Regions from separate parts of the Streptomyces sp. NPDC126499 genome, predicted to be linked through region 1. Evidence: riboswitches for the same ligand, from Rfam matches in the RefSeq annotation. Region 1 holds a riboswitch; each other region holds the start of a gene.

Region 1 (7,194 bases):
GCTGCACCACCTGTGGCAGCGCCGCCAGGTGGCCTCGCCTGCGCTGACCCACGCGGCCCGGGTGACCGGCCGGGTGTGGGTGCCGCCGCAGTACCTGGACTACGGCGGCTACAACCCGTACCGGAGCTGACGAGGCTCAGGGCCTCCGACGGCCCCGGCACCTCCGAGGACTCCGTCGCCTACGACGACGCCTCCGACGCCTCGGTCAGCGTGGCGAGCTCGGCGTCCGTCAGCCGCAGGCCGGTGGAGGCGACGAGCGCCGGGAGCTGCTCGACGGTGCGGGCCGAGGCGAGGGGGGCCACGACGGTGGGCCGGGAGGCGAGCCAGGCCAGGGCGACGCTGGCGACCTCGGCGTCATGGGCCTCGGCGACGGCGTCCAGGGCCGCGAGCACCTTCCGGCCCCGCTCGGTCTCCAGGTGCTTGGCGGCGCCGGCGGCGCGGACGCTGGAGACGTCGGCCCCGGGCCGGTACTTGCCGGTGAGGAAGCCGGCCGCGAGACCGAAGTACGGCACGGCGGCGAGGCCGGCCCGCTCGGCGGTGTCGAGCAGCGGGCCCTCGTAGGTGTCGCGGGAGACCAGGTTGTAGTGCGGCTGGAGGGCCACATAGCGGGCGAGGCCCTCGGCCTCGGCGAAGTCGAGGGACGCGCGCAGCCGCTCGGGGGAGATGTTGGAGGCGGCGACGGCGCGGACCTTGCCGTCCTTCACCAGCTGGTCGAGGGCGGTGACGATCTCCTCGACGGGCACGGACTCGTCGTCGAAGTGCGTGTAGTAGAGGTCGATGTAGTCGGTGCCGAGGCGGCGCAGCGACTCCTCGGCGGCGCCCTTGATGGTCGTGGCGCTCAGCCCCTTGAAGCGGGGGTGGGAGCCGACCTTGGTGGCGACGAGGACGTCGGAGCGGTTGCCGCGGGAGGCCATCCAGCGGCCGATGACGGTCTCCGACTCGCCGCCCTCGTTGCCCTCGGCCCAGGCGGAGTAGACGTCGGCGGTGTCGACGAAGTTGCCGCCGGCGGCGGTGTAGGCGTCGAGGACGGCGAAGGACTGGGCCTCGTCGGCGCTCCAGCCGAAGACGTTGCCGCCGAGGGCGAGCGGGAAGACGTGCAGGTCGGAGGTGCCCAGCTGGCGAAGAGAAGTCATGGGTTGATCAACCTCCTGCCCGGACCCGACTATTCCGGCCGCCCGGCCTCTGTCGGCCGACCCGCCTGCACCGGCCGCCCGGGCCGTCCGCGACCGGGGCCGCCCGCGGCCGACGGTGCGTGGGCCGCGGGACGTCCTGGTCGAAGAACTAGACGGACAGGCCCTTGGAGCGGAGCCAGGCCGCCGGGTCGACGCCGCTGCCGGACGGGGTGTGGACCTCCAGGTGGAGGTGGGGGCCGGTGACGTTGCCGGTGGCGCCGACGCGGCCGATGGTCTCGCCGGTGCCGACCGACTGGCCCGCGCTCACCGTCATCGACGACAGGTGCGCGTACCAGATCTCCGTACCGTCGGCGAGCTCCAGGACGATCCGGTAGCCGTAGGAGCCGGACCAGCCCGCCGACTTGACCGTGCCGCCGTGGACGGCCTTGACCGGGGTGCCGGTGGGGGCGGCGAAGTCCAGGCCGGTGTGGTAGCCGGAGGACCACATGGAGCCGGACTCGCCGTAGGTCGAGGTGAGCGTGTACGAGGAGGTGGGCAGCGCGTAGCTCGCGGCGAGCCTGGCCAGGCGCTCGGCCTCGGCCTTGGCCGCCGCCTCCTCCTCGGCCTTCTTCTTCGCCTCGGCGGCCGCCTGCTCCGCCGCCTTCGCCTTGGCCTCGGCCTCGGCCGCCGCCTTCTCGGCCGCGGCCTCCTCCGCGGCCGCCTTCTCGGCGGCGTCCGCGGCGGCCTGCTGCTGCTCGGCCTGCTGGAGGATGCGGGCGCGCAGCGCCTCGCCGGCGTCGGTCCGGGTCCCGGATGCCTCGGCGCCGGAACCCGTGCCGTCGGTGGCGAAGGTGAGCGCGGTGAGCGGCTGGGTGTCGTTCCCGGCCGCGGTCAGGCCGGAATCCGCGGCGCCGCCGGCGCCCTCGGATCCGTCGGATCCCTCCGAGCCCTTGTCGTCCGCGCCGATCAGCGCGCCGACGCCCGGCAGTTCGGAGGCGTCGGGCAGGTCGACGTCCGGCAGCGCTATGGAGACGGGGGGCTTCTGCTGGGCGGTGGCCAGACCGCCGGCGCCGACCGCGGCGATGACGCCGACGCCCAGCACGGTGGAGGAACGGGCGAAGTTGGAGCGCTGCTTGACGACGCGGTGACGCCCGCCGGCGCGGCCGCGGTCCTTCAGGGAGTCCTCGGTGGGATTCCACTCCTCCGCGTCCGCGCCTGCGGCGCCCGGCGCCCCCGAGGTGTCGAAGTAATCGAAGGGGGTATGCGGAGCAGGGGTGTTGGAGGCCACGGAGGCGCTCTCCTTTCCTTCCTTCTCGCCTACCGGGTTAGCTGACGGGTTCGGAGCAGGAAGGTCTCCTACGGGCGGTGCCGCACGGGTGCGGTGGTGCCCGATTCACCCCAAGTGGTGGTTCCCCGGTTCCCTTGCGGGATTCGGCGCGTGCGCACGGTGCCGTCTCTTGCGACGGCTGGGACGACCGCGCTGCGTTATCGAACGTTAATAGACGCGGCCTCCCGATTCCAAGCCGTTCCCCTTGATCATTAGCTGAATTAGTAGGGATATGCCCGACTTGACCACCCTTCAGAAGGCGGTCAGGACCAAACGGCAGATCTGACGTTACGTCAATTGTTATCGGAGCGACACCTCCTCACTACGCCCCGTCACGCGAGCCCGTCCCCGTATCCGTCACGGCGTCGGTCCGCCTTCCGGTGGCACCACCGGCATCGTCCGCCGCCGCTCCGGCTGCCCCGCCGCCGGGCGGCTCACCGCGAGCAGCGCCATGTCGTCCGTCGTGCCCCCGCCCGTGTGCCGCCGCACATCCGCCACCAGCGCGTCGAGCAGTTCCTCCGGCCCCGGGAAGATCCGCCCGGCGAGGCGCTCCCGGGGGTCGTAGAACACCCCGGCCACGTCCCGCGCCTCCGAGAGGCCGTCCGTGTAGAAGAGCAGCGTCGCTCCCGGCGGATACGGCGTCTCGTCGGCCCGGTCCGGCCACACCGCCAGGTCGCCCATGCCCAGCGGCAGCGCGGCCTCGCTCGGCCGCAGCACCTCCACACCCCCGTCCTGAAGCAGCAGCAACGGCTCGGGGTGCCCGCGGTTGACCACCCGCACCACCCGGTCGCCGCCCGGGATCTCCGCGAGCACCGCCGTCGTGAACCCCTCGAACGCGTCAAGGCCGTCGCGCCGGGTGCCCTCCCGGGCCAGCGCCCGCTCCAGGCGCGCCGCCACGCCCTCGAGCGTCGCCTCCTGCTCGGCCGCCTCACGGAAGGCGCCGATCACCACGGCCACCGCCTCCACCGCGTCCAGCCCCTTCCCCCGCACGTCGCCGACCACCAGCCGCACCCCGTGCGGGGTCTCCTGCACCGCGAACAGATCACCGCCGATGAACGCGTCCGCCTGCGCCGCCTCGTACCGCGCGGCGATCTGCAGCCCGCCGATCCGCTCCGCGGGCGCGGGCAGCACCGCCTTCTGCGCCGTCTCGGCGATCACCCGCGCCGAGGCGAGCCGCTCGCCGCTGCGCCGCACCACCCGGCCGATCAGCACCGCGAGCCCCGAGACCGTGGCGACCGTCAGGGTCTCCGTCAGGGACGGGATCCCCATCAGCGTCCCGTTGTAGACGTGCAGGCCGAGGCTGGCGAGGACGGCGGCGATGCCCGTGAGCAGCGTCGTCAGGGTGGAGAAGAACGGCGCCGCGATCAGCGGCGCCGCCGAGAACATCGGCGCCGCCGTGTACTGGGGCGGGGTCGACGCGTCGAAGACGACCCCACCGACGATCACCAGCGGAGGCAGCGCGCGCAGGAAGCGCCGGGCACCCCGGTACGGGCCGGCCGAAGGACCGGCGGACGCGGCCCGCACCGCACCGGACGACGATCCGCCGGACGCACCGGAGGACCGGCCGGAAGACCCGCCGAGCCCGGCGTCGGCGCGCGCACCCCGGCGGCCCGCACCGGACGACGAGCCCGCAGACGAGCCGGCAGAGCCCACCGAGCCCGCCGACGAGCCGGCCGCCGATTCTGCGGGCGCACCGGAGGACCGGCCACCACGGCCCCCGCCGGACGACGGACCGGCGGACGGACCGGCGGACGGATCGGGGCGGTCGGCACCGGAACGGCCCCGCCCGCGCCGCATCCCCGCTCGCGCCACCTGTGTTCTCCCACCTGGACCTGCCCGGACCCGCTGCCCGGCCGCGGACGGACCCGCGCCCTCCCCAGGGTGCCGTCAGGCCGAGCGGCTCGGCGACTCCTCCTCGGCCGGTTGGCGTACCGGCGACGGCGCGGCCCGCCACCCGCCGTGAGCCGGCAGGACCCCGCGGGCTCCACCGCCGCCCCGCCCCGGCACGGCCACCGTGCCGCCGCCGCCCCGCACGGGTCACGGTGCCGCCCCGCCCCGGCACGGCACCGTGCCGCCCCGCCCCGCACGGGCCACGGTGCCGCCCCACCCCGCACGGTCCAGCTCCGCGCCGACCGGGCGGTGCGGCGACCGTTACAGGTTGCGCTCGGCGTAGACGGCCATCGCGTCCCGGACGAGCACGGCGGTGCCCTCCCCGTGCCGGTCGTAGTTCTCGGTGAAGCGCGGGTCGTCGACGTACATCTGCCCGAGCCCGACGAAGTACTCCTTCGTCGGCGTCGTCGTGGTCGACAGCCAGGCGTGGTGCCGCCGGGTGATCGCCTGCACCTCGTCGCTGTCGGGCGCGAGGCCCTTCGCGGCGGCCGCCGCGAAGTCGCGGGCGATGCCGGCCTGCTCGTCCATGAACGCCTTCTTCTCGGCGTCGCTGAGCGAGCGCCACCAGCGGTCGCCCTGCTCGTAGGCCTCGCGGCCCCAGCGCTCGGTGACCTCGGCCTCGTACCGCGTGTGGTCGAAGCCGTCGAACATCTCCTCGGCCATCAGTTCTTCTCCTCTCTCGGTCTTGTGGAGAGTGGTGCGTACGGCCTCGATCTGCCGCCCGATGCGCTCGCGCTCCTGTTCGAGGAGGGCCAGATGCGTGCGCAGGGCGGCCGAGGTGTCCCGCTGGCCTTCGAGGACCTCGGCGATGGCGGGCAGGGAGAGCCCGAGCTCGCGCAGCAGCAGGATCCGCTGCAGCCGCACGAGTGCCGCCTGGTCGTAGTACCGGTAACCGTTCGCGCCGATCCGGCTCGGCTCCAGCAGCCCCAGCTCGCCGTAGTGGCGGAGGGTGCGGCTGGTGGTGCCGGCCTTTCTGGCGATCTCCTGGATCGACCACTCCATGCCGAGAACGCTAGAACTTGACGTTACGTAAAGGTCAAGCCGCAGAAGTCGGGGCGTCAAGGTCATCGGGACACCGGGACACCGGGACATTGGGACATCGGGCCGGGGCCGGACATGACGAAGGCCCGGATCGTGAGAACGATCCGGGCCTTCGGCTACTGAGTAGCGGGGACAGGATTTGAACCTGCGACCTCTGGGTTATGAGCCCAGCGAGCTACCGAGCTGCTCCACCCCGCGTCGGTGAATATGACCTTACGGCATGGCCGGCCGAAACCCTAATCCGTTTCCCGGTGGCAGCTCAGCAGCCGCAGTCGTCCGCGTCGACCGGTGCCGTCAGCGGGTCCGCGGCCTTCTGCTCGGCCCCTTCCCAGGTCTCGTACGGGAAGCCTTCCCGGACCCAGTACTCGAAGCCGCCCAGCATCTCCTTCACCTGGAAGCCCAGCTCGGCGAGGGCGAGCGCGGCGCGCGTGGCACCGTTGCAGCCGGGGCCCCAGCAGTACGTGACGACCGGCACGTTCTTGTCGAGGAGCTGCTCGGCCTGCTCGGGGATGAGCGCGGTCGGCAGGTGCACGGCGCCCGGCACGTGGCCCTGGTCCCAGGACGCGGTGGAGCGGGAGTCGATCACCACGAAGCCGGGGTCGCCGCCCGTGGCGCGGGCGTCGGCGAGCGCCGAGGCCACGTCGGACACGTCGGCGTGGAAGGCGAGGCTGGCGGAGAAGTAGGCCGCGGCGGCGGCCGGGGAGGCCGGGGGCGTACGGAGAACGGGGTTGACCTGGTTCGTCTGCGTCGTCATGGTGATCAATCTAGGGAAGACGATCACCGCGCTGAAGTGGTGATCCACGGTGGTCGGGGGGTTCGGCCGGGGATTCCCGCGCGTTCGCCACGGCCGGGCGCGGATCTCACGTACCGGAACGGAAGGGGCGGGGAAATCCCTCCCCGTCACCTTCCACGGCGCCCCGTCCGTCATCTCGGTGTGACGGCACGCGAAGGGAAGAGGCGGCAACGATGGAGAACGACTTCACGGACCTCACGGGCCTCACCGACCTCACGGGGGACGGGGGCGGGGACCGCGCCCGGGACGGCGCCGGGCACCTGACGCCGGAGCTCCTGGCGGAACGTTTCCAGGCCGACCGCGGCCATCTGCGGGCGGTCGCCTACCGGATGCTCGGCTCGGTCGGGGAGGCCGAGGACGCCGTCCAGGAGGCCTGGTTCAGGCTGAACCGCTCCGACGTCAGCGAGGTGCGGAACCTCAGCGGCTGGCTGACCACCGTCGTGGGCCGGGTCTGCCTCGACATGCTCCGCTCCCGCGCCTCGCGCCGCGAGGACCCGCTCGACTTCTACGTGCCCGACCCGGTCGTACGGGAGGAGGGCGTCGCCGACCCCGAGAAGGAGGCGCTGCTCGCGGACTCGGTCGGCCTCGCGCTGCTCGTCGTCCTGGAGACGCTCGCCCCGGCGGAGCGGCTCGCCTTCGTGCTGCACGACATGTTCTCCGTCTCCTTCGACGAGATCGCGCCCCTCGTCGACCGCACCCCGGCCGCCACCCGCCAACTCGCCAGCCGCGCCCGCCGCCGCGTGCAGGACGCCGCCCCGACGCCCGACCCGGACGTCACCCGGCAGCGCAAGGTCGTCGACGCCTTCCTGGCCGCCTCCCAGGGCGGAGACTTCGAGGGCCTGCTCACCGTCCTCGCCCCCGACGTCGTCCTGCGCGTCGACGGCGGCACCCTCACCGCGGCCGCCTCCAAGCTGGTCCGCGGCGCCGAGGCCGTCACCGCCCAGGCCCTCACCTTCGCCAAGTACCGCCACGCCGCCCGCCGCGTCACGGTCAACGGCGCGGCCGGCCTGGTCTCCCTCGCGAACGGCGCC
Region 2 (7,194 bases), on a different contig from region 1:
TGCCCGAGCCGTCGCGGCGCGGGTCGGGCTCGGGGAGGTCGACCGGGGTGCCGTTCTTCTGGGCGGCGCGGGCCGGGGTCGGGCCCGCCCAGGCGAGGAGCAGGACGTCCTCGCCCTTCAGGAAGCGCTGGCAGCGGACGCCGCCGGTCGCGCGGCCCTTGCGCGGGTACTGGTCGAAGGGCGTGAGCTTGGCGGAGGTCGGCGCCGCGCCGGTGAGGGTGCCGGAGGAGCCGGCCACCGTGAACACGACCGCGTCCGCCGCCGGGTCCACCGCGGTGAAGGAGATCACCTCGGCGCCCGCCGACAGCTTGATGCCGGCCATGCCGCCGGCGGGACGGCCCTGCGGCCGCACCTGGGAGGCCGGATACCGCAGCAGCTGGGCGTCGGAGGTGATGAAGACCAGGTCCTCCTCGCCCGTGCGCAGCTCGGTCGCGCCGACGATCCGGTCGCCCTCCTTGAGGGTGATGACCTCCAGCTCTTCCTTGTTCGCCGGATAGTCCGGCACCACGCGCTTCACCACGCCCTGCAGCGTGCCGAGCGCCAGGCCGGGCGAGGCCTCCTCCAGCGTGGTCAGGCAGACCACCGTCTCGTCCGCCTCCAGGGAGACGAACTCCGCCAGCGGCGCGCCGCCCGCCAGCGTCGGCGCGTTCGCCGTGTCGGGCAGCTGCGGCAGGTCGATGACCGCGATCCGCAGCAGCCGGGCCGCCGAGGTCACCACGCCGACGTCACCACGCTGGGTCGCCGGGACCGCGGAGACGATCACGTCGTGCTTGGCACGCTTGCCGTCCTGCACGGCCGGAAGCTGCTCGGTGACCGTACGGGCCAGCAGACCGGTCGACGACAGCAGCACCCGGCACGGGTCGTCCGCGACCTCCAGGGAGACCGCCGTCACCGGCGCGCCCGCCGACTCCAGGAGCACCGTGCGCCGTTCGGTGGCGAACTTCTTCGCGACCGCCGCCAGCTCCGCCGAGACCAGCTTGCGCAGCTCCGCGTCGGACTCCAGGATCTTCGTCAGCTCGTCGATCTCGCCGTTGAGGCGGTCGCGCTCGCTCTCCAGCTCGATCCGGTCGAACTTGGTGAGCCGGCGCAGCGGGGTGTCCAGGATGTACTGCGTCTGGATCTCGCTCAGCGAGAAGCGCTCCATCAGGCGCTCCTTGGCCTCCGCCGAGTTCTCGCTCTCCCGGATCAGCCGGATGACCTCGTCGATGTCGAGGAGCGCGACGAGCAGGCCCTCCACCAGGTGGAGCCGGTCGCGCTTCTTGGTCCGCCGGAACTCGGAGCGCCGACGGACGACGTCGAAGCGGTGGTCGAGATAGACCTCCAGGAGCTCCTTGAGGCCGAGCGTGAGCGGCTGGCCGTCGACCAGCGCCACGTTGTTGATGCCGAAGGACTCCTCCATCGGCGTCAGCTTGTAGAGCTGCTCGAGGACCGCCTCCGGCACGAAGCCGTTCTTCACCTCGATGACCAGGCGCAGGCCGTGGTTGCGGTCGGTGAGGTCCTTGACGTCGGCGATGCCCTGGAGCTTCTTGGAGCCCACCAGGTCCTTGATCTTGGCGATGACCTTCTCGGGGCCGACCGTGAAGGGCAGTTCGGTCACGACGATGCCCTTGCGGCGCGCCGTCACGTTCTCCACGGTGGCCGTCGCGCGGATCTTGAAGGTGCCGCGGCCCGTCTCGTACGCGTCCTTGATGCCGGACAGGCCGACGATCCGGCCGCCCGTGGGCAGGTCGGGACCCGGCACGAAGCGCATCAGCGCCTCCAGGTCCGCGTTCGGGTGCCGGATCAGGTGGCGGGCGGCCGCGACGACCTCGCCCAGGTTGTGCGGGGGCATGTTGGTCGCCATGCCGACCGCGATGCCCGAGGCGCCGTTGACGAGCAGGTTCGGATACGCGGCGGGGAGCGCGACCGGCTCCCGCTCCTGGCCGTCGTAGTTCGGCGCGAAGTCGACGGTGTCCTCGTCGATGGACTCCGTCATCAGCAGCGCGGCCGGCGCCATCCGCGACTCCGTGTACCGCATGGCGGCCGGCGGGTCGTCGTTGCCGAGGGAGCCGAAGTTGCCGTGGCCGTCGACGAGCGGCAGCCGCATGGAGAAGGGCTGTGCCATGCGGACCATCGCGTCGTAGATCGACGCGTCGCCGTGCGGGTGCAGCTTGCCCATCACCTCGCCGACGACCCGGGCGCACTTCACGAAGCCGCGGTCGGGCCGCAGCCCCATCTCGTTCATCTGGTAGACGATGCGCCGCTGCACCGGCTTCATGCCGTCGCGGGCGTCGGGCAGCGCGCGGGAGTAGATCACCGAGTACGCGTACTCGAGGAAGGAGCCCTGCATCTCGTCAACGACGTCGATGTCGAGGATTCGCTCCTCGAACGCGTCGTCCGGCGGCGGTGTCTTCGTGCTGCGGCGGGCCATCGCGGCTGCGGCTCCTTCACCAACATGGTTGATCTGACGCGGACCATTGTGGACCGTGCCACCGACAACGCCGACCGCGACCCGGAAGAGGGACATCCGAGACGGGCGGGAACTTCGCCAGGTGTCGGCGCGCTTGCATACAGTGGCAGGACTTTTCCACATCGCGATCGAAGGGACGTACATGCCCATGGGTCACACGGCCACGGCCGAAGCCGGCTCCGGCGGCCTGACAGCGACCGAGCACCGGCTGTCCAACGGCCTGCGCGTGGTGCTCTCCGAGGACCACCTGACCCCGGTCGCCGCGGTCTGCCTCTGGTACGACGTCGGCTCGCGCCACGAGGTGAAGGGCCGCACCGGCCTCGCCCACCTCTTCGAGCACCTGATGTTCCAGGGGTCGAAGCAGGTCCACGGCAACGGCCACTTCGAGCTGGTCCAGGGCGCCGGGGGCTCGCTCAACGGCACGACGAGCTTCGAGCGCACCAACTACTTCGAGACCATGCCCGCGCACCAGCTGGAGCTGGCGCTCTGGCTGGAGGCCGACCGCATGGGCTCGCTGCTCGCGGCCCTGGACGACGAGTCCATGGAGAACCAGCGGGACGTCGTCAAGAACGAGCGCCGCCAGCGCTACGACAACGTGCCGTACGGCACCGCCTTCGAGCGGCTGACCGCCCTCGCGTACCCCGAGGGCCACCCGTACCACCACACGCCGATCGGCTCGATGGCCGACCTGGACGCCGCCACCCTGGAAGACGCCCGGAACTTCTTCCGTACCTACTACGCGCCGAACAACGCGGTGCTGTCGGTCGTCGGCGACATCGATCCGCAGCAGACCCTCGCCTGGGTCGAGAAGTACTTCGGCTCCATCCCGGCCCACGACGGCAAGCCCGAGCCGCGCGACGGCTCGCTGCCCGACGTCATCGGCGGGCAGCTGCGCGAGGTCGTCGAGGAGGAGGTCCCGGCCCGCGCGCTGATGGCCGCCTACCGGCTCCCGCACGACGGCACCCGCGCGTGCGACGCGGCCGACCTCGCCCTGACCATCCTCGGCGGCGGTGAGTCCTCCCGCCTCCACAACCGCCTGGTCCGCCGCGACCGCACGGCCGTCGCCGCCGGCTTCGGCCTGCTGCGCCTGGCCGGAGCGCCCTCGCTGGGCTGGCTGGACGTCAAGACCTCCGGTGGCGTCGAGGTGCCGCGGATCGAGGCCGCCGTCGACGAGGAGCTCGCCCGCTTCGCCGCCGACGGACCGACGCCCGAGGAGATGGAGCGCGCCCAGGCCCAGCTGGAGCGCGAGTGGCTGGACCGGCTCGGCACGGTCGCGGGCCGCGCCGACGAACTGTGCCGGTACGCGGTGCTGTTCGGCGACCCGCAGCTCGCCCTGACCGCCGTGAACCGGGTCCTCGACGTCACCGCCGACGAGGTGCGCGAGGTCGCCGCGGCCCGGCTGCGCCCGGACAACCGAGCCGTCCTGGTCTACGAGCCGGTGACCGGCGAACAGAGCGACAGCGACGAGGAAGAGGGAGCGGACCAGTGACCGACGCTGCCGCGTCTTTGACGAGCATGACCTTCCACCCGCAGCCCCGGCCGGGCGAGGCCAAGCCCTGGGCGTTCCCCGCCCCGGAGCGCGGCGCGCTCGACAACGGCCTGACCGTGCTGCGCTGCCACCGCCCCGGACAGCAGGTGGTGGCCGTCGAGATCGTCCTCGACGCCCCGCTCGACGCCGAGCCCGAGGGCCTCGACGGCGTCGCCACCATCATGGCGCGGGCCCTGTCCGAGGGCACCGACCAGCACAGCGCCGAGGAGTTCGCCGCCGAGCTCGAGCGCTGCGGCGCCACCCTCGACGCGCACGCGGACCACCCCGGTGTACGGGTCTCCCTGGAGGTCCCGGTCTCCCGGCTGCCCAAGGCGCTCGGCCTGCTCTCCGAGGCCCTGATCGCCCCGGCCTTCGCCGAGAGCGAGATCGAGCGCCTGGTGCGCAACCGGCTCGACGAGATCCCCCACGAGACGGCCAACCCCGCCCGCCGCGCCGCCAAGCAGCTCTCCAAGGAGCTGTTCCCGGCCTCGTCCCGGATGTCCCGGCCGCGCCAGGGCACCGAGGAGACCGTCGGCGCGATCGACGCCGCCGCCGTCCGCGCCTTCTTCGACGCGCACGTGCGGCCGACCGCGGCCACCGCCGTGGTCGTCGGCGACCTCACCGGCGTCGACCTGGACAAGGTCCTCGACGACACCCTCGGCGCCTGGACGGGCGCGCCGGCCGCGCCCCGCCCCATGCCGCCGATCACGGCCGACGACACCGGCCGGGTCGTCATCGTGGACCGCCCCGGCGCCGTCCAGACGCAGCTGCTCATCGGCCGCGTCGGCGCCGACCGCCACGACCGCGTCTGGCCGGCCCAGGTGCTCGGCACGTACTGCCTCGGCGGCACCCTCACCTCCCGGCTGGACCGCGTGCTGCGCGAGGAGAAGGGATACACGTACGGCGTGCGGGCCTTCGGCCAGGTGCTGCGCTCCGACGGCAAGGGCAACGGCGCCTCCATGCTCGCCATCAGCGGCTCCGTCGACACCCCCAACACCGGTCCGGCCCTTGACGACCTGTGGAAGGTGCTGCGCACCCTCGCCGCCGAGGGACTGACCGACGCCGAGCGGGACGTCGCCGTGCAGAACCTGGTGGGGGTCGCCCCGCTCAAGTACGAGACGGCCGCCTCCGTGGCGGGCACCCTCGCCGACCAGGTCGAGCAGCACCTCCCGGACGACTACCAGGCGCAGTTGTACGCGCGACTGGCCGAGACGGGCACGGTGGAGGCGACCGCGGCCGTGGTCAACGCCTTCCCGGTGGACCGGCTCGTGACCGTGCTCGTCGGTGACGCGTCGAAGATCGCGGAGCCGGTGCGGGCGCTCGGCATCGGCGAAGTGAGCGTCGTCACCGGCTGATTGAGCCGCCGTCACGCACGGCGGAGGACCCCGGCGACCTGCTTCGCCGGGGTCCTCTCGTATGTCCGTATTGTCGTTGATCATGTCTGAATGCCCTGTGGCATGTCTTACAAATGACCGCGTCTGTTTGCCGATCGGATGAAGATCCGCCTAGCGTCGACCCGGCTGTCCGGCCGTCGCACCACGCCGCATCCGCGGCAACGGACAGTCATCGCCGAGTCCCCGCAAGGCGCGAGCCTGGGGAGCCGGGGACCCGCACGCAGTCCCTGGGGTGAATCGGACGCCTTCGCTCCGCGCGGAGGGGCCCGTAGGAGACCTTCCTGCTCCGAACCCGTCAGCTAACCCGGTAGGCGAGAGGGAAGGAAAGGATCAGCCACTACATGGCGTTCACCCGTGCCACCGGGAAGCATCGTGGTCCGAGCCGACTGGCGCGCCGCGGCGCCGGCATCGCCGGCGTGGCGACGCTCGCCACCACCGGCGTCATCGGCACCCTCGCCTCCCCGGCGTTCGCCGCCGACACGGAGGAACCCTCTCCCGAGGACACCGGTCTCACCCAGGTGATCACCGAGGAGTCCCTCGCCGAGCGGGTCGACGCCCAGGCCGCCGCCCAGGAGGAGGAGGCCTACGAGGCCGCCGCCCGGGCCAAGGCCGCCGCCGAGGCGAAGCGCAAGGCCGAGGCCCGCGCCAAGGAGGCCCGCGCGGCCAAGGAGCGCGCCGCCCGCGAGGCCGAGCGCAAGCGCCTGAACTCCTTCCAGCTCCCCGTCGCCGGCACGTACGTGTCCACCGGCTACAAGACCGGCGGCTCGCTCTGGTCCTCCGGCAGCCACTCCGGCATCGACTTCCACGCCTCCTACGGCAGCAAGGTCGTCTCCGTCGGCTCCGGCACCGTCGTCGAGGCCGGCTGGGGCGGCGCGTACGGCAACAACATCGTCATCCGGATGCACGACGGCACGTACACCCAGTACGGCCACCTCTCGGCGATCAACGTGTACGTCGGCCAGAAGGTCACCCCCGGCGAGCAGATCGGTGTCTCCGGCAACTCCGGCAACTCCACCGGCCCGCACCTCCACTTCGAGGCGCGCACCAGCGCCGAGTACGGCTCGGACATCAACCCGATCTCCTACCTCCGCGCCCGCGGCGTCAACGTCTGACCGACGGACCCGCCGATACGACCGGCGCGAACGGGTGCGCCCGACGCGGCCGACGCGACAGAAAAGGCCCCGGCTCCTGCGAGCCGGGGCCTTTTTCGTTCCCGAATTGCCGGGCGGCATCGGAAATTCCGGCGTCCTGCAATAGAGTCGCCGGAACAAGAGCCGCTCGATGGGGTTTCGCGCGGATCAACGGGAGGTCGGACATGCGCATTCCCGCGCACTCGGTATGCACGGCGATCCGGGACGACATCGTCGCCGGAGTGTTCGAGCGGGGCGCCCGGCTCACGGAGGAACAGCTCGCCCGCCGCTACGGGGTCTCCCGGGTCCCGGTCCGCGAGGCGCTGCGCACCCTGGAGTCCGAGGGCTTCGTGGTCACGCGCCGCCATGCCGGCGCCCATGTCGCCGAGCCCACCGAGCGGGAGGCGGCCGACCTGCTGGAGATGCGGTCCCTGCTCGAACCGCTGGGCGCCGCCCGGGCCGCGCAGCGGCGCACCGACGCCCACCTGAAGGTGCTGCGCGGCCTGGTCCGACTGGGGCAGGAGCGCGCCAGGGGCGGCCGGGGCGAGGACCTGGCCTCGCTGGGCGGCTGGTTCCACGAGACCCTGGCGCAGGCCTCCGGCAGCCCGCCGCTCACGGCGCTGCTCACCCAGCTGCGACACAAGATCGCCTGGATGTACGCGGTCGAGCCGGCCGTCCGGCCCGTGGAGTCCT
Region 3 (7,194 bases), on a different contig from region 1:
GCGCGGCGCGTTGGCGAGGGAGTAGGTGCGCCAGACCCGGGGGACGTGGAGCGTGCTGACGCTCGCGTACTGGCCGGGCAGATACGGGTAGGGCTGCCGGGGCCGCAGGGTGAGCAGGGTGAGGTCGTCGCCGTACCGTTCGTGGCGTACGACGTCGGCGTCCCACCAGGCGGGCTGCCCCGCCCGCGCCGACTCCTGGGCGCCCGCCTTCATGAGGTCGGCGACCAGCCCGTACGCCTCGGTCCACGCCTTCTCCGCCTCGACCGTCCAGGCGGCCCCGGCCGTGTGCGCGAACGCGGCCAGCAGGCTGGTGCCGACCGCGCTGTAGAGCGCCGGCGTGGCCAGGAACCTGCGGTGGTCGCGCCCCAGCTGCCCCAGATACCCGGCGAGCCCCGGGTCCTCCAGGCGGGTCACCACGTGCGTGAGCGCGGCGAACAGCCGGTCGCGCTGCGGGGCCATGTCCTCGGGGAAGAGCTCGCGGACGCCCGGGTTGTGCCAGAAGAGATGGGAGTAGAAGAAGGTGACGGCGTGCTCCGCCCGTCTCTCGACGACCGCGAACGTGCTTCTGAGCAACTGGGCATCCACGCCGTGAATCTAAGCCACGGAGTGTCACCGCACGCCCGGACGGCGGTAGTTCGTCAGGACACCGCGCCGCCGAAGAAGTCGATCAGGGCCGGGGCGAGGACCCCCGGGTCGATGCCGTGCTCCTGGCCGGGGAAGACCCGCAGGGTGTAGCGCTCGGACGTGGCGGCGAGCTCCCGGGCGCCGGTCAGCATGTGCGGAGCGCCGGCGTCGCCGCTGCCGACGAGGACGGGAACGGTGACGGACGCCCAGCGGTCGACCGGCAGCGGGCGGCCGGACATGGTGTCGCCCATGATCCGGCCGTCGTAGGGCAGCGTGTGGGCGACGGCCTCCATGCCGGACCAGAAGGGGGCCTGCCGCATGCCGGCGACGACCTCGCCGGGCAGGCCGACCGCCGCCGTCAGGAAGTAGGCGACGGCGTCCCCGTACGCCTCCTTCGCCACCAGCTCCGTCAGGTGCTCCACGTAGTCGGCGGGCAGCGGCGGCCGGCTGGCGTCGGTGACGAAGGGCGGCTCGTACAGCGCGAGACGGGTCACGGCGCTGCCACGGGCCGTGGCCTCCAGGGCGAGGACGGCGCCGGACGACATCCCGAAGACCATCGCCGAGCCGCCGGCCGGGCCCTCGACGAGCGCGTCGAGGTCCTCTATCTCGCGGACGACGTCGTACGGCGCGGTGTCGCCGCTGTCGCCGCGGCCCCGGCGGTCGTAGGTGAGGACGGTGAAGCGCTCGGCGAGCAGCGCGGCGAGGTCGGCGGAGTCGCCACGCGTCATGAAGGCGCCGCCGACGAGCACGACGGCGGGTCCGGAGCCGCGCAGCTCGTACGCGAGGGTGGTGCCGTCGGCGGAGACGACGGTGCCGGTGGTGCCCTTGCTTCCCGCGCTGTCCGTGGTCATGAGAATCCCTTCCCCCCGAAGATCATGGTGAGGCCGACGGTAGTACGGCCCACTGACAACGCCCGCCCGCCCGCCCGGCCGTCGGTGCGCCGCCCGCCCGCCGCCCGGTGCGGTGCCGGCGAGGGGCCCGCATCGGGCCCGCCGCCCGCCCGCACCTCCCGGCACCGCGCCCGCCCGTCGGTCCGCAGGCCCGCCCGCCCACTGCCCGTCCGCCCCACCCCCCACGCCTTGTACGGTCGGTGCATGAGCACGCCCCCCGCGCCCGAGCTCTTCACCTGGGAGTTCGCCACCGACCCGTACCCGGCCTACGCCTGGCTGCGCGAGCACGCGCCCGTGCACAAGGCCACCCTCCCCAGCGGGGTGGAGGCGTGGCTGGTGACCCGGTACGCGGACGCCCGGCAGGCGCTGGCCGACCAGCGGCTGTCGAAGAATCCGGCGCACCACGACGAGCCGGCGCACGCCAAGGGGAAGACGGGTATCCCGGGGGAGCGCAAGGCGGAGCTGATGACGCATCTGCTCAACATCGACCCGCCGGACCACACCCGGCTGCGGCGCCTCGTGTCGAAGGCGTTCACCCCGCGGCGGGTGGCGGAGTTCGCGCCGCGCGTGCAGGAGCTGACGGACCGGCTCATCGACGGCTTCGCGGAGCGGGGGAGCGCGGACCTCATCCACGAGTTCGCGTTCCCGCTGCCCATCTACGCCATCTGCGACCTGCTCGGGGTGCCGCGCGAGGACCAGGACGACTTCCGGGACTGGGCCGGGATGATGATCCGGCACGGCGGAGGGCCGCGCGGTGGGGTGGCGCGGTCGGTCAAGAAGATGCGCGGCTATCTCGCGGAGCTCATCCACCGCAAGCGGCTCGACCCGGCCGACGACCTCATCTCCGGGCTCATCAGGGCCTCGGACCACGGGGAGCACCTCACCGAGAACGAGGCCGCAGCGATGGCCTTCATCCTTCTCTTCGCCGGGTTCGAGACGACGGTGAACCTGATCGGGAACGGGGTCTACGCGCTGCTGCGCCATCCGGAGCAGCGCGAGCGTCTCCAGGCGTCGCTCGCCGCCGGGGAGCGGGGCCTCCTGGAGACCGGGGTGGAGGAGCTGCTGCGGTACGACGGGCCGGTGGAGCTGGCGACCTGGCGGTTCGCCACGCGGCCGCTGACGATCGGCGGGCAGGAGATCCCTGCCGGTGACCCGGTGCTCGTGGTGCTCGCGGCCGCGGACCGGGACCCGGAGCGGTTCGACGCGCCGGACACGCTCGACCTCGCGCGGCGCGACAACCAGCACCTCGGGTACGGGCACGGCATCCACTACTGCCTGGGGGCGCCGCTGGCCCGTCTGGAGGGGCAGACGGCGCTCGCGACCCTGCTGACCCGCCTGCCGGACCTGCGACTTGGCGTGGAACCGGAGGAACTGCGGTGGCGCGGCGGGCTCATCATGCGGGGACTTCGCACCCTTCCGGTGGCCTTCGCCCCGGAGGGCACCACCGCCCGCTGACTGACGTTCCGTCAGAAATGTGATCTTCGCGTGATCGGGGCTGCATCGGCTTGTGACTTCCGTTCGAATGCCGCTACGTTCACCCGCAACCTCAGCAGTCACGCGAAAGGCTCTTTCGTATGCGCTCCGGAAACGGACGTCACCGCAGACCCCGCCAGGCTCCCGCTCTCGTCGTCGCCGCGGGTGTGACCGGATCGGCCATGGCGCTGCCGTTGCTCGCCGCCGGTTCCGCCTCCGCCGCCGACGCGGCGACCTGGGACCGGGTCGCCGAATGCGAGTCGGGCGGGGCCTGGAGCGCCAACTTCGGCAACGGGCTCTACGGTGGGCTGCAGTTCACCCAGGAGAGCTGGGAGCGGCACGGCGGCCTCGCCTACGCCCCGAGCGCGGACCTCGCCAGCCGCGCGCAGCAGATCGCGATCGCCGACAAGGCGCTCGCCGCCGGCGACACCCAGTGGGCCACCTGCGCCCCGATCGCCGGCCTCACGAACGACGGCAAGGTGCCCGCCGTCGACCCGGGCCCCGGTGTCACCCCCAAGAAGCCCATGGGGCCCGTCCCCGAGTCCAACCGCACCGACGGCCTGCCGGCCGACACCACCACCGGCACCGGGACCGCCGCGCCCTCGGCGCCGGCCACGACCCCCGTCGCGCCGACCTCCCCGACCTCCCCGGCCGCCCCGTCGACGGGTCCCTCGACGGGCTCCCCGACGGCGCCCTCGACCGGGTCCCCGACCGCGCCCACCACCCCCGTGACCCCCGGCAGTCCCGTAACGCCCGGTACGCCCGTAACACCGGACGTGTCCGTTACGCCGGGTGCGCCGGGTGCGCCCGGCTCGCCGGGCGGGACCGCCCCCGGCACCGGCAAGCACCGGGGTGACGCCGCGACAGAAGAACCGGGCATGACGGACACGGGCTCCGAATCCGGGCGCCATGCGGCACCGGCTGACGGGGCGACGGGCGGTGTGACCGGCGACCATTCGGACAAGGCGGACGAATACACCGTCAAGCCGGGTGACAGTCTGTCGGACATTGCGCGGGAGAACGGTCTCCTCGGCGGCTGGAACGCCCTCTACGACGCCAACAAGGAGACGGTCGGCTCCGACCCGGATCTCATCCTCCCTGGTCAGAGCCTGGAACTGCTGCCCGAACCGACCGTGCTCGGGGAGTAGTTCGGGGGCTAATGTCCGTTCTGTGCGAGTGAGACATGGGTCTCTCTTGTCGAACGGGCGTGTCACGTCCGCAAACTTTGCTCGCGCCGCCGCTCACCTGCGCAAACGCCACCTGACGGGGTGCAAGTAGGGGCGATTTTCCCGGCTTGATGGTCTTTGAACTTCCCCCGGGTCTGTGTCTACGGTCGTGACCGCTCGCCACCGCGGGCCCCACCGACCGGGAACGCCGAATCCTGCCGCCGGTCGATGGGAACAGTCGTCGCGCAAGCGCCGAAGGCAGGAGCGGGGGACCCAGGTAAGTCGCCGGCCCCGGCCGCCCGAGACGGGCGGCCGACGACCGGCTTGGGGTGAAGCCGCGTGCACGTCACGCGGCCGGGCAATTCCTCCCGGGTTCCGACGGAACCGGGGAGGCCCCATCGGCCCGAACCCGACAGCTCACCTCGCAGGCGTCGGTGAGGGAGATTTCCATGCTGCTTTCCGGCAAGGGCAAACACCGTCGTTCCTCCAAGGCCACCCGCGCCGTCGCGCTCGCCGGTGCCGCCGGTGTCGCCATCGCGGCCCCGCTGATGGGCGCGTCCTCGGCCTCGGCCGCCACCGCCTCCGAGTGGGACGCCGTCGCCCAGTGCGAGTCCGGCGGCAACTGGTCCATCAACACCGGCAACGGCTACTACGGCGGCCTGCAGTTCTCGGCCTCCACCTGGGCCGCGTACGGCGGCACCGCCTACGCCCCCACCGCCGACCAGGCCTCCAAGTCCCAGCAGATCGCCGTCGCCGAGAAGGTCCTCGCGGGCCAGGGCAAGGGCGCGTGGCCGAGCTGCGGCGTGGGCCTGTCCAGCGCCTCGTACGACGGCGGCTCCGCCGAGCAGGCGCAGCCGCGGCCGGAGCGGAAGGCCGAGCAGCCGACCACCCGCAGCGAGCAGCGCACCGCGCCGAAGAGCACGGCCAAGAAGAGCGAGTCGAAGCAGACCGTCACCACCCCGACCGGCAAGAAGGTCAAGAAGGGCGACGGCGAGTACAAGGTCGTGACCGGCGACACGCTCAGCAAGATCGCCCAGGCGCACGGCGTCGAGGGCGGCTGGGAGAAGCTCTTCGAGCTGAACAAGGACGTCGTCCAGGACGCCGACCTCATCTACCCGGGCCAGCAGCTCCACCTGAAGTAGTCCGGGCGACTGCCCCCTCCCCGCGGTGACCACCCCGGCCCGGAGCGCCCTTCCCCCGTGCGCTCCGGGCCGGGGTCTGCCCTTTCCCGCCCTACCGATGAGTAGGTAGGGGGCTTTCGTCCCGGGATGCATGCCCTCGGGTCCTTTTTCGTCCCAGGGGGCGGGCGCCCGGCTGGCCGGAGGCCCCCGGGCGGTTAGGCTCTTGTCGCAAGGCGAACGAGACCTTGCCGCATGCGTCACAACCAGCGTCACATCCCAGAAGGAGATGCTCGTGCCGTCCATCGACGTCGTCGTAGCCCGGGAAATCCTGGACTCCCGAGGCAACCCCACGGTCGAGGTCGAGGTCGGCCTCGACGACGGCAGCACCGGCCGTGCTGCCGTCCCGTCCGGTGCCTCCACCGGTGCGTTCGAGGCCCTCGAGCTCCGCGACGGTGACCCCAACCGTTACCAGGGCAAGGGCGTGGAGAAGGCCGTTCTCGCCGTCATCGAGCAGATCGGCCCCGAGCTGGTCGGTTACGACGCCACCGAGCAGCGCCTGATCGACCAGGCGATGTTCGACCTGGACGCCACCCCGGACAAGTCCTCCCTCGGCGCCAACGCCATCCTCGGCGTCTCCCTCGCCGTCGCGCACGCCGCCTCCGAGGCCTCCGACCTGCCGCTCTTCCGCTACCTCGGCGGCCCGAACGCGCACCTGCTGCCCGTTCCGATGATGAACATCCTGAACGGCGGCTCGCACGCCGACTCCAACGTGGACATCCAGGAGTTCATGATCGCGCCGATCGGCGCCGAGTCCTTCTCCGAGGCCCTGCGCTGGGGCACCGAGGTCTACCACACCCTGAAGAAGGTCCTGAAGGACAAGGGCCTGTCCACCGGCCTCGGCGACGAGGGCGGCTTCGCCCCGAACCTCGGCTCCAACCGCGAGGCCCTCGACCTCATCCTCGAGGCCATCAAGCAGGCCGGCTACGTGCCCGGCAAGGACATCGCGCTCGCGCTCGACGTCGCCGCCTCCGAGTTCTACAAGGACGGCTCGTACGAGTTCGAGGGCAAGTCCCGCTCGGCCGCCGAGATGACCGAGTACTACGAGGAGCTCGTCTCCGCGTACCCGCTGGTCTCCATCGAGGACCCGCTCTTCGAGGACGACTGGGCCGGCTGGAAGGCCATCACCGAGAAGCTCGGCACCAAGGTGCAGCTCGTCGGCGACGACCTGTTCGTCACCAATCCCGAGCGCCTCGCCCGCGGCATCGAGGAGGGCTCCGCCAACGCCCTCCTGGTCAAGGTCAACCAGATCGGCTCGCTGACCGAGACCCTGGACGCCGTCGAGCTCGCCCAGCGCAACGGCTTCAAGTGCATGATGTCCCACCGCTCCGGCGAGACCGAGGACGTCACCATCGCCGACCTGGCCGTCGCCACCAACTGCGGCCAGATCAAGACCGGCGCCCCGGCCCGCTCCGAGCGCGTCGCCAAGTACAACCAGCTCCTGCGCATCGAGGAGATCCTCGACGACGCGGCGGTCTACGCCGGCCGCAGCGCCTTCCCGCGCTTCAAGGGCTGATCCGGCGGAAGCCCGGTTACCTACGTCCCCGCACCCGGTCCCGTACCGTGTGCGGGGACGTACGTTTGAACACAGGCGCGTGACACGGGGAGGCGCACGACATGGCCGTGAAGGACCGGGACCGGTTCTCGACCGCGACCCGGATCAGGCTGCTCGGCGAGCAGACCGCCGCCCGTGTCTACCGCTCCCAGACCCGCCGCCAGGCCCGCCGCTCGCGGCTCACCGGCCGCGCGGCCTTCCTGGCCCTGGTGGTCTGCTCGCTCGTGGTGGCGCTCGCCTACCCGATGCGGCAGTACGTCTCGCAGCAGGGCGAGATCGCCGACCAGGAGCGCAAGGCCGCCGAGGCG
Region 4 (7,194 bases), on a different contig from region 1:
ATCGTGCGCAGGTGCACCTCGCGCCCGCCGGCGATCCGCACCTCGACGTCGGGGCAGACGAACCGCACCATCGCCAGGATCCGCAGACAGCGCTGCGGGGTGAGGTTCCACTCCTTGGCGAGCGGCGTGCCCTCGAAGGGGATGAGGAAGTTGACCGGCACCGAGTCCGAGTCCAGCTCGCGCAGCGCGAACACCACGTCGACCAGGTCCTCGTCGCTCTCGCCCATGCCCGCGATGAGACCCGAACAGGCCGAGAGCCCGGCCGCGTGGGCCTTCTCCACGGTGTCCACGCGGTCCGCGTAGGTGTGGGTGGTGGTGATCTCCCCGTACGTCCCCTCGGACGTGTTCAGGTTGTGGTTGTACGCGTCGGCGCCGGCTTCCTTCAGCCGCTCCGCCTGCCCGTCGGACAGCAGACCGAGGCAGGCGCAGACCTCCACGCCCTCGTTCTGCTCCTTGATGGCCGCGATGGTCTTGCCGACCCGCTCCACGTCGCGGTCCGTCGGGCCACGGCCGCTGGCCACCAGGCACACCCGCTTGGCGCCGCCCGCGACACCGGCCGCCGCCGCGGCCGACGCCTCGTCGGGCTTCAGCCAGGTGTACTTCAGGATCCCGGCGGTCGAGCCGAGCCGCTGGGAACAGTACGAGCAGTCCTCGGGGCACAGCCCCGACTTCAGGTTGACGAGATAGTTGAGCTTCACCCGGCGCCCGAACCACTGGCGCCGCACCTTGCCGGCCGCGGCCACCACATCGAGCAGGTCGTCGTCGGATGTCGCCAGCACGGCGAGCGCTTCTTCACGGGTCGGCAGCTCGCGCCGCAGCCCCTTCTCCACCAGCGTGTTCAGCAGGTCCATAAGGGCTGATCCTTACCTACGGCAGACCCCGGGGCCAAGGAAGAGAAGGACAAACAGACCGCTTTGAAGTGTGTGTATGACCACACCCTGTCGTCGGCCGCGGACGGCTAGGGTCTGTGCGCTGCCTACAAAAGGACCTGCCATGCCGCCGTACGCCGAGGACCCGCTGGACGCCGGACCGGTCGCCGGACCGGTCATCGCGGAGGCCACGGACCCCCGCCGCACCGCGTTCGACTGGACCGAGGCCGCCGCTCGGCAGCGCGCGGCGGCGGGCCTGGTACGGACGCTGCGGCCCCGGCCGGCCGAGTCCGAGCTCCTGGACCTCGCGAGCAACGACTACCTCGGCCTCACCCGCCGCCCGGAGGTCACCGAGGCGGCGGCCGAGGCGGCCCGCCGCTGGGGCGCGGGCTCCACCGGATCGCGGCTGGTCACCGGATCGACCCGGCTGCACGCCCGCCTCGAACGCGAACTGGCCGATTTCTGCGGATTCGAGGCGGCCCTCGTCTTCTCCTCCGGCTACACCGCGAACCTGGCCGCGCTCACCGCCCTGTCCGCCCGCGACGGGCTGATCGTGTCCGACGCGGGCAACCACGCCTCCATCGTCGACGGCTGCCGGCTCGCGCGGGCCGAGACGGCCGTGGTCCCGCACACCGACCCGGAGGCCGTGGCGAAGACCCTCGGCGCCCATCCGGACCGCCGCGCCCTGGTGGTCAGCGACTCCGTCTTCTCCGTGGACGGCGACAAGGCCCCGCTCGCCGCCCTGGCGCGGGCGTGCCGGACACACGGCGCGGGCCTGGTCGTCGACGACGCCCACGGCTTCGGCGTCCTCGGGGACGGCGGGCGCGGCGCCCTCCACGAGGCGGGCCTCGCGGGCGACCCGGACGTCGTCGCGACCCTCACCCTCTCCAAGTCGCTGGGCAGTCAGGGCGGCGCGGTGCTCGGGCCCGCCCGGGTGATCGAGCACCTGGTCAACGCGGCCCGTACCTTCATCTTCGACACCGGTCTCGCGCCCGCCGCCACGGCCGGCGCGCTCGCGAGCCTGCGCCTGATCGAGGCCGAACCGGGCCTCGCCGCCCGCGCCCGTACGGTCGCCACCACCCTCCACCGGCTGCTCACCGAGGCCGGACTCACCGCCGCCCGCCCCGACGCGGCCGTGGTCTCGGTCCGGGCCCCGGGCCCCGACGAGGCGCTGCGCTGGGCGGCCGACTGCCGCGAACTCGGGCTCGCGGTGGGCTGTTTCCGGCCACCGTCGGTGCCCGACGGCGTCTCCCGCCTCCGGCTGACCGCCCGCGCGGACCTCGACGACGCGCAGATCGAACGGGCCGTCGAGACCATCCTGCGGACCGCGCCCCGGCTGTCCTGACCGATTGTCAGTGCCGGTGCCTACGGTGATCACATGAGTCTTTCGCTGAGCCCGTACCTGCTCGACATCAAGGCCACGCACGCCCTCGTGGGCTCGCGCGACGAGCAGCTGCTCCAGATCATCCACGGCCGCTTCGCCGACGACCTGGCGCGCGACGACGACTGGTTCTCCTCCGAGATCGCCGACGGCGCCCCCACCGCCTCCGAGGCGCTGCGCGCCGTGATCGCCGGCGGCCCCTTCGACGGGAAGAAGCAGTACTCCTTCCAGTACGGCTACGCCTACAAGCGGCTGTGCTCGCTGACCGGGTCCTTCCTGGACAACTCCTGCTTCTCCCCGTTCCGGGGCGACTGGCTGGAGACGGTCGACGAGGGTCTGAAGGCCCTGCGCATCACGGCGGTGGCGGTGGCCGACTTCGGCTACGGCGACGACATGCCGGAGCCGATACCCACCTACGACCTGCCGAACTGCGGCGAGTGGACGCACGAGCAGTGCCTGGCGGCCCTCGAGCAGTTCGAGCAGACCAAGCGGGACGGTCACGCCCCGCCGCTCGACCCCGAGGTGGTCGAAGCGATCATGGACGTGACCGGCTGGCTCCGCCACGCCGCGGCGCGGCCCGGCTTCGGGGTCATCGGCTTCGTCTCCTAGAGCGTGTCCGGACCGACGCCGGCCACTGCCCTGGGGTCGCGATGGAGCCTCCGGCACCACTCGCTGGAACAGGTCCCACAACTCATCCGGCACCAACCGCTCAACAATCCCCCCCCCCCCCAGGAGCCCACACCCTATCGGCGGCTATCCACATGAGATGACCTCTTAGCACGGTAGTTGCCCCGTCGGGCCAGATACCCGCTCAGTATCCGGTGGAGCCGGTCCACGGCGTCCCGTACGGTCGGTCCGTGATGATCAAAACGGGCGACCCTCGCAGTCTCGGCGTCCCTTCTTCCGAGGCTCGGTTGCACTTCGGTGCGGAACTGCAGGAGCTCGGCGGCGGGCCGCGGCGCCGCTTGCTCATGGTCGACGACGAGCCTGCCTTCGAGCTCAGTTTCTACTGTGGAACGTGCCCGCTCCTGTTTCGCCGACTAGAAACCGCGAGAGAGAAGGTTTCCCTGGAGAGCATGCAGGATCGGCTCACCGGTGCACTGGACGATCCGGACGACCGTGGTGTGATCGATGCGTTCGGTGCGTTGCTGCCGGAGGGCGAGTACCTTCCGCTGCTCCTGAGCGTGGAACCCCGGCTGATCATCCCGGGGAAGGAAGGTGACTACTTCAGCGGCGAACAGGTCACGATGTGGGGGGTCGATCAGTTCTGGGGCCTCCCCGAGTACCCGCACACCCCGTACTACCGAACCTTTGAGACCGTTGTCGACGCGGACGCGCACCTCTATGAGTTCGTCGTGCCCATGGTGCCCCCGACGTGGAACGAGAGGGAGCGTGTCGAGGAGTACGTCGCCCTCATGGAGCAGGGAACGGTGCCCACGGCGGTGGCGATCTCCACGCTGGACGTGTGCCAGCCCGCCCTGGGCTTGGGAGAGGACCCGTCTGTCCACTGGGGCCTGACCCACTTCCTCCTCGACGGTCATCACAAACTGGAGGCCGCTGCCACAGCCGGCCGGCCGGTGCTGCTCCTCTCGCTCCTGACCCTGGGCGAGAGCCTCGCCGGAGCGGAGGACTGTACACGCCTCCCCGCACTGCGGGCTCGACCCCGTTCGGCTCGGGCGACCGGCACCTGAGCCAGCGCCGAAGAGCATGCCTGGGGGCCAACAGCAGCGCACACCCAGGCCACCGAGGTTTTGTCGTCAAATGTCACGCCCGCATCAGGAGGGACGCGAGAGTGTCCGCCGCCCACCTGCGAAAACGCGTGTGCAGCGTCGCGCACGGAGCGTAGGCAGGTTCCGCCAGGGCGTCCCGGTCCGGAACTTCCCCACCATCCCCTTCAGGGCCCGGTGGTCGTCCGGCCGCTTCCGTCCCCGCAACGACACGGGCAGCAACGGCCGGGCGAAACGCCACTCGGCCAGACAGTTCATGGCGACGTATCACGACACCGTGACCCCAAAAATCATTTGGAGACACGCTCTAGGGACGGGGCGGCTCCCGGCGGGGTCCGGTCGTCAGCTGTCGCTTCCCGCTCCCGGGCCCCGTCCTTCCTCGGAGCGGTCGCGGCCCTCTCCGGCCGTGCCCCGGCGCCCGTGCGGATGGCGCTGTTCCTCGCGGCCGAGGCCCGGGGACTGGCGCTTGGCGTCCATGCCGTGGTCGTCGGGCGCGGCGTCGCCGAGGCTGCCCCGTACGGCCTCCTCCGCCTCCCGGCGGGCCTCGGCGTCGCCGCTCTCGCCGACGGCCTGGGACGGTGTGGTCCGGGGCGGCCGGTCGGCGGGCAGTGTGCGTCGGCGCTCGTGGTGGCTCATGATCACCCTCCTGGCGTGGTGGTCGAGGGGGACGGGTTTGTACGCGGCTGCCCCGCCGGATCAGGGTGAAACGCGCCGTTCGGTGCCTGTGCGGGGGCCAGGACGAAGGCGTGGCCGGCCGGGTCCGTGTAGCGACGCACGTCGGTGCGCCGGTCGAGGCGGGCGCCGTTGCGTTCGGCGGCGACCGGGCGGGCGCCCAGGGAGATCGCTTCCCGCTCGGCCTCGTCGAGTGCGTCGGGGGCGACGAGGATCCGCAGGTGGGCCTGCTGGGAGTCCTCCGGGCGCGGCCAGCTCGGCGGTGCCTGGCCGGGGTCGCGGCGGATGCCGAGGGCGGGACCGGTGGGGGACTGGAGCAGGAGCAGGTCGGGGTCGCCGTCGGCCGGTTCGACGGTGGCGCCGAGCAGGGTGGCGTAGAAGCGGGCGAGGGGTTCGGGATCGCTGCTGTCGAGGACGAGGACGGTCGTCTTGGGAACGGTCATACGGTTCGTGTGCCCGCTCAACGTCCGTACAGGCGTGGCCGGTCGGCCCCGCGCCCGATCCGCCCGGCCTGCACGCCCGCCCGGTCCGCCACCGGTCCGCCGCCGATCCGCTCGCCCGTCGGACGGTTCACTGCTTCGGGCGACAGATATCCGTATATCGCGGTGGATCGCCCCCCGGGGCGGCACGATCGGTGGCACTCTGACGCGAAGAGCGAGCCGGGCGGGGCCCGGTGGGAAAGGGACAGCGTCGCCATGGCAGACCATCAGGAAGCAACCGTCACGCTGCCGAGCGATCCCGCCTCGGTCGCTGCCGCCCGGCGGTACGTCGCCGAGGTCCTCTCCTCCTGGGGTCTCGGCGACGGCACCGACATCGCGGACACGGTCCGGCTGGTCGTCTCGGAGCTGGCGACCAACGCCGTGCAGCACACCTTCGGGCAGTCGCCCACCTTCACGGTCGACGTCCGTCTGGAGCGGGACGAGCTGCTGCGCATCGGGGTCACCGACAGCCATCCGCGGTGGCCCCAGCGCCTCCCGGCGGCGGTCCAGCAGGACAACGGCCGGGGCATGGTCATCATCCGTTACCTGGCCGCCGAGGCGGGCGGCCGGCTGTCGGTGACGCCGACGGCCGAGGGCGGGAAGACCGTCTGGATCGACCTGCCCTGGCCGGCGGCGGTTCCCGGCTGACGTCAGCGGACCCGGCCGTAGAGGACCTTCGACGTCCAGATCCGGTCGAGCTTCACCCACGAGCCCTGCTTCGGCGAGTGCCAGATCTTGTTGTTCCCCGCGTAGATGCCGACGTGGTACACCCTTCCACCGGAATGGAAGAAGACGAGGTCCCCCTTCTGCCGGCTCGACGCGGAGATGTGCCGGGTCTTGTTGTACTGCTGCTGCGCGGTGCGGGGCAGCGTCTTGCCCGCCTTCTTGTACGAGTAGAGCGTGAGGCCCGAGCAGTCGAAACGGGTGGGGCCGGCCGCACCGTACTTGTAGGGCGATCCCTTCTTCGAGGCCGCGACGTTCAACGCCTTGCCGGCGTACGAGGTGGCGGCCTGGGCCTCGGGTGCCGCTCCTGGGGCGAGCAGCGTGCCGCCGACGGCGGCGAGGGTGAGAGCCGAGACGGCTCCGGCCCGGGACAGCAGGGACGGGACATGAATCTGCGCAGTCATGCGCAACCCTTCGTCAGCCGCCTGTGAAGGATGACCTGTCGGGTTCGGGCAGGCGAAGATGCCCGGCCGCGGCTGCGGCTTCACCCCGAGGAACGTCCCCCACTGCGCGAGACGTCCCGTGTTGCTCGGGTCCTCCACTCCTGCCGATCCACTCCTGTCGACCAGACGTCCGGGACGGCGGCAGGACTCGGCGTCCGCCCGGACCGCCCCGCCTCGGGTGGCGGGGGCTTGTCGTCGACAGGGATCTTGACTCACACACTGGCCCGAATCCGAGCTGAAACGGCGATTTGTGAGGCTCCTCACGACTGATCCATACGGGTGGACAGTCGGGATTCGGGACCCTCGATGTTTGGCCGACGGGCCCTTCACCAGGGGTGGAACGCCCGATTCCGCCAGATGCGTACACCCGTTGCGCAACTCACCTGAGTTTTATGTCGATACATCGACTACGCCGAACGAGGGAGGGATTCTGCGGTCCGCGTGCCCCGAGTGGACCTCGACACGACACGCCCCGATGTCAACTCACCTGGTCCCCGGGGACGGTGACGCGCCCGGAACGCCGCTCGCCGTCGAGCGTCCGCAGCGCCCGCGCCAGCGTGTCGGCGTGCACCTCGCTCTCACCCCGCATGTGCATGAGCGTCAGCGCGTCACGCAGCGCCGTCGCACGGCCGACCAGCGCCTGCGCCGCGCGGAGCGCCCCATAGGTATGCGAGGTCCTGGATGGATTGATCCGGCCCAGCAGGTCGACGACTTCGAGGTACGCGTCGACGAACTCGCCCTCGGCGCGGGTCAGCGCGGGCAGCGGCGGCAGCTCCGGAAGCACGTCGGCCTCACTCCTTCCCGGCGCCGGCGGTCCCGCGGCGGCTCTCGACGACGTGGTCCACCAGGCCGTACGCCACCGCGCCCGCCGCGTCGAGCACGGTGGTCCGGTCGATGTCG

What was found. A riboswitch is a leader RNA that binds a small molecule or an ion and turns the genes downstream of it on or off. The one in region 1 is predicted to bind cyclic di-AMP.
Positions count from the first base shown of each region.
Region 2: it holds a riboswitch for cyclic di-AMP, as region 1 does, so the genes downstream of both, ABTZ91_RS26180 (M23 family metallopeptidase) here and ABTZ91_RS11860 (M23 family metallopeptidase) in region 1, are expected to answer to the same signal.
Region 3: it holds a riboswitch for cyclic di-AMP, as region 1 does, so the genes downstream of both, ABTZ91_RS21985 (transglycosylase family protein) here and ABTZ91_RS11860 (M23 family metallopeptidase) in region 1, are expected to answer to the same signal.
Region 4: it holds a riboswitch for cyclic di-AMP, as region 1 does, so the genes downstream of both, ABTZ91_RS02885 (C40 family peptidase) here and ABTZ91_RS11860 (M23 family metallopeptidase) in region 1, are expected to answer to the same signal.

Region 1 is NZ_JBEOUO010000006.1:326,727-333,920, reverse strand. It holds gene ABTZ91_RS11870 (PrsW family intramembrane metalloprotease) at 1-130, shown strand, start outside; gene ABTZ91_RS11865 (aldo/keto reductase) at 180-1,133, opposite strand; gene ABTZ91_RS11860 (M23 family metallopeptidase) at 1,282-2,400, opposite strand; cyclic di-AMP (ydaO/yuaA leader) riboswitch at 2,412-2,559, opposite strand; gene ABTZ91_RS11855 (PP2C family protein-serine/threonine phosphatase) at 2,797-3,885, opposite strand; gene ABTZ91_RS11850 (MerR family transcriptional regulator) at 4,591-5,331, opposite strand; tRNA gene ABTZ91_RS11845 (tRNA-Met) at 5,495-5,568, opposite strand; gene ABTZ91_RS11840 (rhodanese-like domain-containing protein) at 5,630-6,124, opposite strand; gene sigJ (RNA polymerase sigma factor SigJ) at 6,337-7,194, shown strand, end outside.
Region 2 is NZ_JBEOUO010000020.1:116,675-123,868, forward strand. It holds gene ABTZ91_RS26165 (DNA topoisomerase IV subunit A) at 1-2,410, opposite strand, end outside; gene ABTZ91_RS26170 (pitrilysin family protein) at 2,592-3,938, shown strand; gene ABTZ91_RS26175 (pitrilysin family protein) at 3,965-5,332, shown strand; cyclic di-AMP (ydaO/yuaA leader) riboswitch at 5,535-5,700, shown strand; gene ABTZ91_RS26180 (M23 family metallopeptidase) at 5,713-6,483, shown strand; gene ABTZ91_RS26185 (GntR family transcriptional regulator) at 6,687-7,194, shown strand, end outside.
Region 3 is NZ_JBEOUO010000014.1:148,287-155,480, forward strand. It holds gene ABTZ91_RS21965 (globin domain-containing protein) at 1-573, opposite strand, end outside; gene ABTZ91_RS21970 (alpha/beta hydrolase) at 639-1,475, opposite strand; gene ABTZ91_RS21975 (cytochrome P450) at 1,719-2,969, shown strand; gene ABTZ91_RS21980 (transglycosylase family protein) at 3,089-4,135, shown strand; cyclic di-AMP (ydaO/yuaA leader) riboswitch at 4,394-4,599, shown strand; gene ABTZ91_RS21985 (transglycosylase family protein) at 4,603-5,295, shown strand; gene eno (phosphopyruvate hydratase) at 5,561-6,847, shown strand; gene ABTZ91_RS21995 (septum formation initiator family protein) at 6,949-7,194, shown strand, end outside.
Region 4 is NZ_JBEOUO010000002.1:29,190-36,383, forward strand. It holds gene bioB (biotin synthase BioB) at 1-851, opposite strand, end outside; gene ABTZ91_RS02845 (8-amino-7-oxononanoate synthase) at 994-2,214, shown strand; gene ABTZ91_RS02850 (hypothetical protein) at 2,248-2,859, shown strand; gene ABTZ91_RS02860 (hypothetical protein) at 3,111-3,941, shown strand; gene ABTZ91_RS02865 (transposase) at 4,026-4,235, opposite strand; gene ABTZ91_RS02870 (hypothetical protein) at 4,320-4,613, opposite strand; gene ABTZ91_RS02875 (VOC family protein) at 4,616-5,092, opposite strand; gene ABTZ91_RS02880 (ATP-binding protein) at 5,345-5,776, shown strand; gene ABTZ91_RS02885 (C40 family peptidase) at 5,779-6,255, opposite strand; cyclic di-AMP (ydaO/yuaA leader) riboswitch at 6,259-6,458, opposite strand; gene ABTZ91_RS02890 (hypothetical protein) at 6,773-7,078, opposite strand; gene ABTZ91_RS02895 (ATP-dependent Clp protease proteolytic subunit) at 7,086-7,194, opposite strand, start outside.